4 regions of the Clostridium sp. ETTB3 genome follow, and region 4 is predicted to be linked to each of the others. Evidence: riboswitches for the same ligand, from Rfam matches in the RefSeq annotation. Region 4 holds a riboswitch; each other region holds the start of a gene.
What was found. Region 4 has a riboswitch for lysine ahead of ACUN06_RS00485 (Na+/H+ antiporter NhaC family protein). Riboswitches for the same ligand answer to the same signal wherever they lie in the genome.
Positions count from the first base shown of each region.

Region 1: another riboswitch for lysine. It lies ahead of lysA (diaminopimelate decarboxylase); the one in region 4 lies ahead of ACUN06_RS00485 (Na+/H+ antiporter NhaC family protein).
Region 2: another riboswitch for lysine. It lies ahead of ACUN06_RS06300 (aspartate-semialdehyde dehydrogenase); the one in region 4 lies ahead of ACUN06_RS00485 (Na+/H+ antiporter NhaC family protein).
Region 3: another riboswitch for lysine. It lies ahead of ACUN06_RS12395 (YfcC family protein); the one in region 4 lies ahead of ACUN06_RS00485 (Na+/H+ antiporter NhaC family protein).

Region 1 covers NZ_CP199832.1:2,598,084-2,601,305, forward strand. Annotated here, with positions in the region: gene lepB (signal peptidase I) at 1-112, opposite strand, end outside; gene ACUN06_RS12415 (DUF3006 domain-containing protein) at 109-336, opposite strand; gene lysA (diaminopimelate decarboxylase) at 655-1,947, opposite strand; lysine riboswitch at 2,161-2,327, opposite strand; gene ACUN06_RS12425 (beta/alpha barrel domain-containing protein) at 2,472-3,146, opposite strand.
Region 2 covers NZ_CP199832.1:1,294,797-1,298,018, reverse strand. Annotated here, with positions in the region: gene hslO (Hsp33 family molecular chaperone HslO) at 1-327, opposite strand, end outside; gene ACUN06_RS06310 (class I SAM-dependent DNA methyltransferase) at 344-1,081, opposite strand; gene ACUN06_RS06305 (small, acid-soluble spore protein, alpha/beta type) at 1,187-1,438, opposite strand; lysine riboswitch at 1,633-1,805, shown strand; gene ACUN06_RS06300 (aspartate-semialdehyde dehydrogenase) at 1,980-2,975, shown strand; gene dapA (4-hydroxy-tetrahydrodipicolinate synthase) at 2,986-3,222, shown strand, end outside.
Region 3 covers NZ_CP199832.1:2,590,813-2,594,034, reverse strand. Annotated here, with positions in the region: gene ACUN06_RS12400 (HelD family protein) at 1-838, shown strand, start outside; lysine riboswitch at 1,170-1,340, shown strand; gene ACUN06_RS12395 (YfcC family protein) at 1,614-3,056, shown strand.
Region 4 covers NZ_CP199832.1:101,603-104,824, reverse strand. Annotated here, with positions in the region: gene ACUN06_RS00485 (Na+/H+ antiporter NhaC family protein) at 289-2,004, opposite strand; lysine riboswitch at 2,121-2,297, opposite strand; gene ACUN06_RS00480 (aminopeptidase P family protein) at 2,371-3,222, opposite strand, start outside.

The DNA.
Region 1 (3,222 bases), 330 kb from region 4:
TTTTAACCTTAAAAATTAAAAACTTATTAATTAAAAATGCTAATACTAATGCTATTAATATTGGTACAACCCATTCAGTAAAGAAATTTGTTTTTTTTAATTCTATTCTCACTCTTCCCACATACCTTTCATTAAAATGCTTATTTCTTTTTTTCTCTTGTTAGTTGCTTCTATGTTTACTTTAGGTAAATTATTTTCATTTATAATTACTACATCACCTTCATTAGGTTTAATACAAAATGAATTTATATTTTTTGAAATTATATTATGATTCTCATCTTCTAAGATAACATAATCTTCTTCTATCCTATCAATTATAAATTTTTGTTCCTTCATATATACTATACTAACCCTCTTTTCCTATATATATAATATAGATTATTAATTAAAATCTACATATGTTGGATAGTTATATTAAGTATACCATATTTATATAATAACTAATAGTATTACTCTTCATTATATACATTTATTATGTCAATTTTGTTACAACAAAAAATTTTATTAACGCTATATATATTTTATATATATTTTAATTTATTATAATATTGTAATAAAAAAATAGCCATACCTAAATTTGATATAGCTACTTATATATAATCTTTATAAATTCTTAAAATTTTATTTTCATTAATATACAAAGTTGAAAACTCTTTAAATTTCTAAAGCTAAAAGTTCTTCATAACTTTGTCTTTTAGATACAACTCTTACAATACCATCCTTAACAAATATTACAGGAGCTTTAGGATTCTTATTATAATTACTTGACATTGAAAATCCATATGCACCAGTTGAAAATACAGCAAGAATATCACCTATTTCAGGATTTTGAATACATATATCATCAATAAATACATCTCCTGATTCACAACATTTTCCTGCTATAGCTACTCTTGTATCTAATTTTTCATTCATCTTATTTGCAATTGCCATTTCATATTTTGCTCCATATAAAGCAGGTCTTATATTATCAGTCATCCCTCCATCTACAGAAACGTAAGTCCTTACACCTTGTATATTTTTAATTGCTCCAATTGTATAAAGTGTAATTCCAGCATTTCCAACTATTGATCTTCCTGGTTCTATCGTTAATATAGGTTTTTCTACATTTAAATTTGAACATACCTCATCAACTTTTTTCAATATTACTTTACAATACTCTTTTATTGATTTTGGATTATCCCCATCAGTATAATGTATACCAAATCCACCACCTAAATCTAATTCGTGTATAGTATATCCAGTCTGTTCTTTAATTTCTTTTATAAACTTCATCATAATTTCAACAGCATCTTCATAAGGTTCTGTTTCAAAAATTTGGGAGCCTATATGACAGTGTAATCCCTTTAAATTTAAATTTTCACAATCTAATGCATGTTTTACTGCCTCCATAATTGTTTCTCCAACTGGAGCAAATCCAAATTTAGAATCTATTTGTCCTGTCTTTATATACTCATGAGTATGAGCTTCTATTCCTGGTGTTAATCTTAAATAAATATCTTGTATCTTATTACATCTTTTTGATTCTTTATTTAACATTTTCATTTCACTTAAATTATCTACAACAAATCTTCCAACACCAAGTTTAACACCTAATTCAATTTCCCCTCTGCTTTTATTATTTCCATGGAAATATACTTTATTTAAAGGAAATCCAGCTTTATAAGCAGTAAATAACTCTCCCCCTGATACTACATCTAAATAAAGCCCCTGTTCTTCTACTAATTTACACATTGCCTTTGTCAAAAAAGCCTTTCCAGCATAAGCTACCTTATTATTTTCTTCCTTACATTTAAAATTATCATAGTAATCTTTACAAGTATTTATCAATAACTTCTCATCCATTACATATAATGGAGATCCAAATTCTCTAACTAAATGACTACAACTAACACCTCCTACTAATAATTCATTGTTTTTAACTTTCATTGCCCCAAATAATTTCATTATTATACCTCCAATAATCTATTTAATTAGAAGCCATTTATTATAAACCTCATTCATAAACTATTTAAAAATTATATTTAATCTAAAAATTATTAACTTTTATTTAAAATAACGATAAAAAACTACCCATATAAAAACCTATAAGGGTAGTTTACTTATTAAAATGCAAGTTTTATTCACAAAATAAACTCAATTTTTTTGATTGAATAATTGCACCTTTTTAGCACTCCACTTTCGTGACAGTTATGCATATGTTATATACATACCCAGAAATACCCCTTTACATAAAATATTCCTTCGGCTACTATACCTTTCATAAATTATCATAGCCCGTCAGCTCCAATTTATTACTATTTATAAATAGCACCTCTAACATAGGTTTTTTATAAAATTTTATTTAAATAATTAAAATAACATATTTTCATCAATAATAAATCTATTATATATGATATGTACATTGTTATTAATATGATACCATATTATTTAAATTATTCAACCATATTTTATTTTTTATTATAATTTTTCTATAAACTTCTATATTTATCCATCAAACTACTCATAGTATCTCCATTTGTTGGTGGTGTATAAGTTATAGCATTTGCACCTGCCTCTATTGTTTTTCTTATCGTTTCTTCATTTGGTCCACCTGTAGCTATTACTGGGAAGTTTGGAAATTCTTCTTTTATTTTTCTAACTATATTTGGAGTATCTTTTCCACCTGAAACATTTAATATTGTTGCTCCAGATTCTATTCTTTTTCTTATGTCTTCGTTAATAGATACTACTGTAACTATTAATGGTATATCTATAGTTTCCCTAATTCTTGAAACAACTTCATTTGAAGTAGGTGCATTTACAACTACTCCCATAGCCCCTTTAAATTCTGCATCTAATGCTAAATTAACTACCCTCTTTCCTTGAGTTATTCCTCCCCCAACTCCACAAAAGACTGGCACATCTGCTGCCATTACTAATGCTGATGTTATTAACGGCTGAGGAGTAAATGGATATACTGCAATTATTGCATCTGCATTTGTATTTCTAATTATTGCAACATCTGTTGTAAATAGTAAAGATTTTATTCTTTTGCCAAAAATTTTTATCCCTGAACAATCCCTAATACATGAAGGCACTTCTACAACATGACTTCTTAAAAGTCCTTTTATTTCAGGCACATTTTTATGTCTCTTATTCTCCATCTAAACACTCCTAACACTAATTTTATAGATATAATTATACTATTTAAATTTAATATTTAAAGAACTTTAAGTTAAT
Region 2 (3,222 bases), 1.2 Mb from region 4:
ACCAACATCAAGTTTGCCATTTGTGTTTAATGGTAAATCTCCATATGGATTACCTATATATCCCTTAACTTTACCACCTTCATATGCAGTAACAACTACTCCATTAGCATCTCCGCTTCCATCAATTTTTAAAGTCATTACTTCATCCTTTGATTTTAATGTGGAACCTAATAATGCTCCTGCTGTTAGTAATCTTCCAAGTGCAGCTGAAGCTACTGGTGTACACTCATGTATTTCTCTTGCATATTCAACTAAATTAGTTGTAGTACCTGCAATTATTCTTATCATTCCATCTTTTGCAACTGCTCTAATTATTTTATCACTCATATTTAACCTCCAACTGTTATTTCTTTTTTACTATATAAACTATTCTTTCACTATTTGCTTGTACATTATTATTCAAATATCCATCGAATTTATTAATTATATTTAAATTTAATTCTTGTAATATTTCTTCTATTTCAGACTCTTTATATGCTCTTTCAATATGTTCTTCTTCAATTTTTTCATATAAATCACCTTTTTTAACAAAAAACGTTAAAAACATAGACAATAAATCTTCTTCAAATACATTTTCCCATGTATAAAAAACTTCTTCTTCACTATATGTGTAAATATTATTTCCTAATATTTCAGATAATTTATAATAAGAATTAATATCAAATATAAATATTCCATCATCCTTTAAATGATCATAGACACCTTTAAAATATTTTTTTAACCCTTCAATATCTGTAATATAATTAGTAGAGTCTAATACAGAGGTTATTAAATCAAATTTTCTATTTAAAGAAAGTTCCGTCATATCCTGACATATTATTTTCCCTTTAATACGCTCACTCTTAAGTTTATCAAAAGCTTCTCTTAACATATCTTCTGATAAATCAACTCCATAAATATCCTTAAAATGTTTAGCTAATCTCACTGTTATATTACCAGTTCCACAAGCTATATCAAGGTAATCATTAAATTTTATATTATTTTCATTACAAACCTTTAATATAAAATCAACCATTTCATTATAATTTATATCTTCATTAATTAACTCATCATATATCTTTGCAAATTCGCCATAAGCCATAATATCCCCCCCTCACTTATTTAATATTGTGAGAAAAATTCTTATTTTTAGAATTTTAATTTCTATGTTTTATATTACTATGATAACAAATACTAAGTCAATCCATTATTTTCTTCCTAATATTTGATCATTAGTTGGAAGCTTTAATTCTTTTTTTCTCTTTGTCATGATTCCTCCAATTCTACCAGTTTCTTCAGATGTAAGTCCTCCCCATCCACATTCATCAACTTTTTGACTTAACCCCAATTCTTCTGCTATTTCATATTTTATTTTTTCTCTCATTTTTTCTTGTGGTGTTAACTCCTTATTAGTTCTAATTTTTGACTTAATAATCTTCTTTAGTGGTGTTTTACTCATAAAAATTCCCCCTATATAAATTTCTAAAAATATTTTCTCCCATATCTTTTATATTTATACAAGATACTTAGTTGCAATTTTCTTGTTCTATTCATAAAATAAAATTAAGCATAAAAATCAAGCATATCATTAATTAGTAAATATTCCTTGAAACTTTCCTATATAAAAGGTATAATCTATGTAATATAAGTTTATAAATAGATAGAGGTGCGGTACTTAAAAGTATTATTATGGATTTAAGCATGTTAAAATAATAAGAAAGGATTTATCGCCGAAGTATATAGCCTAAGCTTTACAGCTATATAACTGGGGGTATGTATAATATGCATATTTCTGTCACATTTTTATGTGGTGAGCTATCATTTAAGGATTTTATGTATTAATATATACAATATACCTTGAGTGATACTCAAGGTTTTTTTAATAAAAGTTTATTGAATAAATTTACACATATTAAAACTTAAATTTGGACAGAAAATTTTCTATTATTGAATTTATATATACTTTATAAGAAATTAAGAATAAAAAAGGGGGAACCAAAATGTACAATGTTGCAATAGTTGGTAGTACTGGTAATGTAGGTAGAAAATTTCTAGAAATATTAGAAGAAAGAAATTTTCCAATTAAAAACTTATATCTTTTTGCTTCTCAAAGATCTGCTGGATCATATTTAGAATTTAAAGGTCAAAAATATCTAGTTGAAAATACTTGTGAAGAAAATATTAAAAATAAAAAAATAGATATTGCTTTATTTTCAGCAGGTGGAGATATAAGCTTAAAGTTTGCTCCTATTTTTTCAGCTTATGGATCAGTTGTTATAGATAATTCAAGTGCTTGGAGAATGGATAAAACTGTTCCTTTAGTGGTTCCTGAAGTAAATCCTGAGGATTTAAAAAATCATAATGGAATTATTGCTAATCCAAATTGTTCTACTATTCAAGCAATGGTGCCATTAAAAGCTTTAGCAGATAAGTATGGAATAAAAAGAATTATTTATTCAACTTACCAAGCTGTTTCAGGTGCTGGAATGCAAGGTATTGCAGATTTAGAAGATGGCCTAAAAGGAATTGCTCCAAAAAAATTTCCTTATCCAATAGCAGGTAACTGTCTTCCTCACATAGACGTATTTTTAGATAATGGATATACTAAGGAAGAAGAAAAAATGATTAATGAAACAAGAAAAATTTTACATGATGAAAATTTAAGAATAACTGCTACAACTGTAAGAGTACCTGTTTTAAATAGTCATAGTGAAAGTATAAATGTTGAATTAAACAATCCATTTGAATTAAAAGATATATTTACACTTTTTGAAAATACACCTGGCTTAACATTATATGATAATGTTAATGAATTAAAATATCCAACCCCATTAGAAATTTCTGGTAAAGATGATGTTTATATTGGAAGAATAAGACGTGATTTTAGTGTAGAAAATGGTCTAAATTTATGGGTTGTTGCTGATAACATAAGAAAAGGAGCAGCATTAAACGCTGTACAAATTGCCGAAGTATTAATTAATAATAACTGGCTTTAGGAGGAATATAATGTCAATTTTTAAAGGCTCTGGTGTAGCTATAATTACACCATTTAATGAAAATGGTATAGATTTTGAAAAGTTCAAATATTTGATTGAATGGCATATAAAGGAATCTACTGATGCTATCATCGTTTGTGGTACAACTGGTGAAGCTACTACAATGACAGAACAAGAAAAAAAGGAAGCTATTAAATTTACAGTTGATACTGTAAATAAAAGAATTCCTGTTATTGCTGGTACTGGT
Region 3 (3,222 bases), 330 kb from region 4:
AAGAAAAATAAGGATTAGAGAAATTGTTAGAGAACTAATGATTCAAAAGGAAAACTTAGCAAAGTGGATAGATAATGAAAGTATAGTAGATATTTATAAAGAATTTACTAATACTGAAAATTTATCATACTTAGATTTACCAGCAATACTTTATTTAATGATTAAGCTTGATGGTAAGAAATCTAGTAAAGAAATTAAGCATATAGTAATTGATGAAGCTCAAGATTATAGCATGCTTCAGTTCATTGTATTAAAGGAATTAACAGGATGTAAGAGTTATACTATAGTTGGAGATTCGAATCAAAGGCTTATAAAAGTAGAAGAAGAGCCAGCTATGCTTAAGCTTAAATCTTTATTTGGCGGATTTGTTAAGAATTATGCCTTAAATAAGAGTTATAGATCTACATTCCAAATTATGGAGTATGCAAGTAAGTTATTAGATGAAAATGCAATAGTACCATTTGTTAGAAAAGGTAAGTTTGATGTTGAAGAAGTGAAAGTTAAAGATGAAGATGATTTAATAGATACTATTTTAGAAACATTAGAAGATTATGATGATGAAAATTATGATAATATTGCAATTATAACTAAAGATAAAGAAGAACTTAAGAAAATATCACCTGAACTTAAAAAGTTTACTAAACTTTTAGCTTTTGATAGAGAAGATGTTATTTACAGAGGGGGAAAAGTTATAGTTCCTTCTTATTATGCTAAAGGACTTGAATTTGATGGTGTTATAATAGTTAATTTTGATGATAATACTGATGATTTAGTTAAATATATTATGGCAACAAGAGCACTTCATAGATTAAAAGTAGTAAATTATAGGATGGAGTAGAATATAGGAACGGAGATGTCGCATTAAGAATAAATACTATAATATATTGTGTATAAAAATTTTAGTGCGACAGCCCAAATATAAAGTATTAAATTATAATTATTATGGATAATTTTAAGTTTAAAAGAATCAAGGGTCATGATAGTGAGGTAGAAGAGCTTAATCGATAACTGAAAACTACAAAAAATAGCAGAATGTACAAAAAGATATTTTATTTAAATCCTTAATAAAAATATACTTTTTTATAAAAATATTTTAAAATTTATATTTATGCAAAAATAACTTTACAATATGCATAAAAAATTGTATATTATAAAGGACGAATAGATATGAAGTAGGTAGAGGTTGCGATATTTAATAGTATATTTGCGGAGGTAAGCACAAAGATGTAAATAGAAAGGAAATTTCGCCGAAATATATAGCTAATGCTTTGAGGTTATATTATTGGGGTTATATATAATATATATAACACTGTCACATTTTGTGAAGAGCTATCACTAATATGATTATATTTTTACAAATGATAAATTAAAATTAGTTTTTGTAGTGATATGGTCTTGAGTGATAAACTCAAGACTTTTTTATGTATAGGAAATTGTAAAGCTAGTTATATCAATGGATTTCAATATTTAAAGTTGTAAATTTTATACCACGAAGTTGACGTGGCGATAGCAACTTTGTTCTTAAAAAGTTATTTTTTATAAGTAAAATAATTTTTAATATATATCTCCTTCATCTATGATGTCGAAATAATGCTTAGGGGGAGTTTTTAGCTATGCAAAATGCAGTAAATAATGAAAAAAAGGGATTTTTAAAGAATTTTAGTAATGGAATAAAAGTCCCACATACATTAGTTATTATTTTTTCAATAATAATACTAATGGCAATAGCAACATACATAGTTCCTGGTGGTTCATATGATAGAGTAATAGCTGATGTAAATGGACAAAGTAAAACAGTAGTATTAAATGGTTCATTCCACTATGTTGAAAATGAAGCACAAGGATTGTTTTCAGTAATGCAAGCACCTATAAGTGGATTAGAACAATCAGCTGAAATTATAGCATTTTTATTTATAGTTGGTGGTGCATTTAGTTTAATAACGAGAACAAAAGCAATAGATTCAGCTATTGCAAGGGTTGTTAGTATTTTTAAGGGAAATGAATTATTAATAATTCCTATTATATTTACATTGTTTTCACTTGGTGGAGCAACTTTTGGTATGACAGAAGAAGCTATACCATTTATAACAATTTTAACACCATTAATGTTAGCACTTGGATTTGACAGTATATTAGCAGTAGGAATAAGTTATTTAGGATGTATCGTAGGGTTTGCAACAGCAATGCTAAATCCATTTACAGTAGGTATAGCACAATCAATAGCTGAAATTACCTTATTTTCAGGAGTAGTATATCGTAGTATTTTATGGGTTATAACTACAATAGTAGGGATTATTTTCTTAATGATTTATGCAAGAAGAATCAAAAAGAATCCACAACTTAGTCCAATGTATAAATTAGATGAAGAAAAACGCAAAAAATTAAATAAAAGTGAAAATGAAGAAATTAAGTTTACACTTTCACATAAAATTATTATTGCATCTATTGGTGTTTGTTTAGCAGTTATTATATGGGGAGTTTTAAGAAAAGGTTTCTGGATTCCAGAAATAGCAGCTGTATTTTTAATAACAGGAATATTTGCAGGAATAGTTGGTGGATTAAAAGCTGATGAAATGGCAGATGCATTTGTAGCAGGAGCTAAAGATATGATTGGAGCTGCTATGGTAATTGGATTTGCAAGAGCTATAGTTATAATTGCTGAAAATTCTCAAATAATAGATACAATATTATATGGTTTATCATCATTTATAGGTAAATTACCATCATTATTAGCTGCATGCGTAATGTTACCAGTTCAAATGTTCATAAACTTCTTTGTTATCTCAGGTTCAGGGCAAGCAGCATTAACTATGCCAATATTAGCACCACTTGGTGATTTACTTGATATATCAAGACAAACAACTGTTTTAATATTCCAATTAGGGGATGGATTTTCAAATGCTATTTTCCCAACATCAGGAGTTTTAATGGCATGTTTAGGTATGGCAGGAATACCATATTCAAAGTGGTTTAAATGGATTTTACCATTACAAATAATACTATTTGCACTTGCAATTATATTTATAACATGTGCAATGATGATTGGATGGGCTTAAGAGAGTTAGTAGTGGGGAGTTAGTAGTTTGGACTTAATGAAAAAATTCAGCTAACGCTGAATTTTAGAAAAATATATTTAAGGGGGATGTCGCATTAAGAATAAATACTACAATATATTGTGTATAAAATTTTTAGTGAGACAGCCCCAGCCACTAACTACTCACT
Region 4 (3,222 bases):
AGTTTAAATTCATTACATAAAAATTTATATGCTCATGGAAATGCTGCTAATAATACATTAATACAAGTTGCAAGTTCAATTGGAACTTCTATTATAATAACTTTAATGAGTAAGGTAAGTACTTCCTCTAGATATACATATACAGCAAAAACTCAAGTTCATGGAATTAATGTTTTATTTTTTGCTAAAAAGGGGCTGTACACTAATTATTTAGTGCAACAGCCCCATCTACAACTACTAACTACAAACTACTAACTAGAAAAATTCCTTTTTTATTTTACTTATTACTTAAGCTTCTTCAACCTTTTTACCAAATAATTGAACCCCTATAAATAATGCTATTAAGGAAAGTGGTAATACTACATATACTGGCACTCCAAATCCTGCTGGAATATATCCAAATAATATAGTTATTATAGCAACAAATACTGAATACCATATTTGAGTTTTAACATGTTCAATATGATTACATCCTGCTCCCATTGAAGAAAGTATTGTTGTATCAGATATTGGTGAACAATGATCCCCAAAAATAGCTCCTGTTAATACTGCACTTGTAGAAACTACTACAAATGACATATCTGGATTTATTGAATAAGCTAATGGAATTGCAAGTGGCATTAATATACTCATTGTTCCATAAGCTGTTCCTGTTGAAAATGAAATTACTGCTCCTAAAACAAATATTAAACTTGGTAATAAAAATGCTGGTATTGCTCCCTTTAATACCTCAACTAAATAATATGCAGTTCCAAGTTCTTTAATTACAGATCCTAATGACCAAGCTAATATTAATATAACACCTGTTATTATTAATCCTTTCATTCCATCAACCCAAACTTCAATAGCTTCACTTAAAGTAAATATCTTCTTTGCAACACCCATGCCTATAGCAACTATTGACGCAAATAATGCAGATTGGAATAATGCTATTGATGAATCCGAAGCAGCAAATGCTTCCATTATTCCCTTAAATGAAAATGGTGAATTCATCATAATTTCTTGTGCTGTTGATGGTTCGCCACCCATTATTGTACTATATCCACTATAATAAAATGCTATTAATGCAGAAATTATTAATGCTCCTATTGGAATAATTGCATTCCATATACTAAGCTTAATTCCTTCTTTTGGTTCTAATTCATCCATTTGAGATGATGATTCAGCTGCAATTTCTTCACTTAAATTCTTACTTTTATTTCTTGCCGCAATTTCAGCTTTTCTCATTGGTCCAAATTCTTTTAATGTTAATGCTGTTATTACTATAAACGCAAGAATTAATATGTTATAAAACCTATATGGTATTGTTTTAAGAAACACTCCAAATCCACTTTCATCTATGCCTATAGAACTAAATGCATCTCCAATTAAACTTACTTCTAATCCAATCCAAGTAGAAATAATAGCAAGTCCAGCTACTGGAGCTGCCGTAGCATCTATAATGAATGCTAATCTTTCTCTTGACATTTTCATTTTATCTGCAACTGGCCTCATTATTGGCCCAACAATTAATGAATTTGCATAATCATCAAAAAATACACATAATCCTAAAAGCCATGTAGTTAATTGTGTGCTTTTTACAGTTTTCGCCTTTTTAGCTAATGCTTCTGCTATAGCCTTTGCTCCACCCATTTTTGCAACTAAATTAATTATTCCTCCAATTGCTAATACTTGAAGAACTATTCCAGCATTCCATGGATCAGCTAATGAATTTAATGCTCTATTTACAAAATCTAAAAATGCATGTATAAAGGCTTCAAACACATTATATCCTGAAAGGCTAATTAAAAAACTTCCCGATAAAATTCCTATAAATAATGAAATAACAACATTTTTTGTCATAAAAGCTAATATAATTGCTACTAATGGTGGAAGCAATGTCCATAATCCAAACTTATCTGAATTTCCCACAACTACTTCGACTTCTTCTGCAAATGTGATTGATGTTGAAAAAATAAATATCAACATCGTAAGTAATAATACTTTATAACTCCTTTTTTTCATTTTCTTTCCCCCTATTTGTATAAAAGTGAATACTAAAAGCACCTTAACACACAAAAAAAGACCTTGAGTTAACACTCAAGGTCTTTCATATGCAAAAAAATACAATATTACAAGTCTTAAATGATAGCTCAACACAAAAACATTTTTGTGACAGTAATACATATATTTTATGTATTCCCAGCTATACAACCTTAAAGCATCAGTTGTATGCTTCGGCGATTGATCCTTTCTTATTGAATCATAGTGCTTTCCTCATCAATAATACTATTAACTATCGCGCCTCTACCCTAATTTATTCACTTTTGTTATTTACAAATATATTATATAATCTATTTAATATATTTTCAATACAATTTTATATATATATTATTTGGTAAACTTATTCATAAAGTTTTCAATATCATCCACACTCTTTATAATATCACTAGATAAATTAATAACCCCTTCATTTGTTACTAATATATCATCTTCAATTCTAATTCCTATACCCTCTTCTTGGATATATATTCCTGGCTCTACTGTAAATACAACTCCTGGTTCAAATATAATATCTCTATGAGGTGTTTCAATATCATGAGTATCCATTCCTAAACTATGTCCAATACTATGATAATAGTATTTTCTAACTTCACTTTTATCCTTTATTAAGCCAAGTTTTATACATTCTTCTGCAATTAAATCTGTTGCTTTTTCATTAATATCTTTATATTTCATTCCAGGCTTAATTAAATTTATTATTTCTTCATTAACTTTTAAAACAGAATTATATACTTCTTTTTGTCTTTCAGTAAATTTTCCACTTATAGGGAAAGTTCTTGTTATATCAGCATTGTAACAATTATATTCTGCACCTAAATCAAAAAGAATTAAATCTCCATCTTTTAACTTTGAATTATTTTCTACATAATGTAATGTTGTAGCATTTTTCCCTGCTGCTGCTATTGTTGTAAAAGCCAAATCTGTTGCGCCCTTAATTTTACAGTTAAAATCAAAATATGCTTCTAATTCATATTCCTTCATACCACTACGACATTCAGTCATTAATTTTTCAATTCCACTTTTAGTTATTTCTATAGCTTTCTTTATTTTTTCAACTTCTTGTGGTGATTTTTTTAATCTTAATTCACCAATTTTGCTATAAATATTATTTACTCTTATTTGTGGATACTTATTCATCATCTCATTTGCAAACTTATGTGAAATAGTTCCTTCTGTATC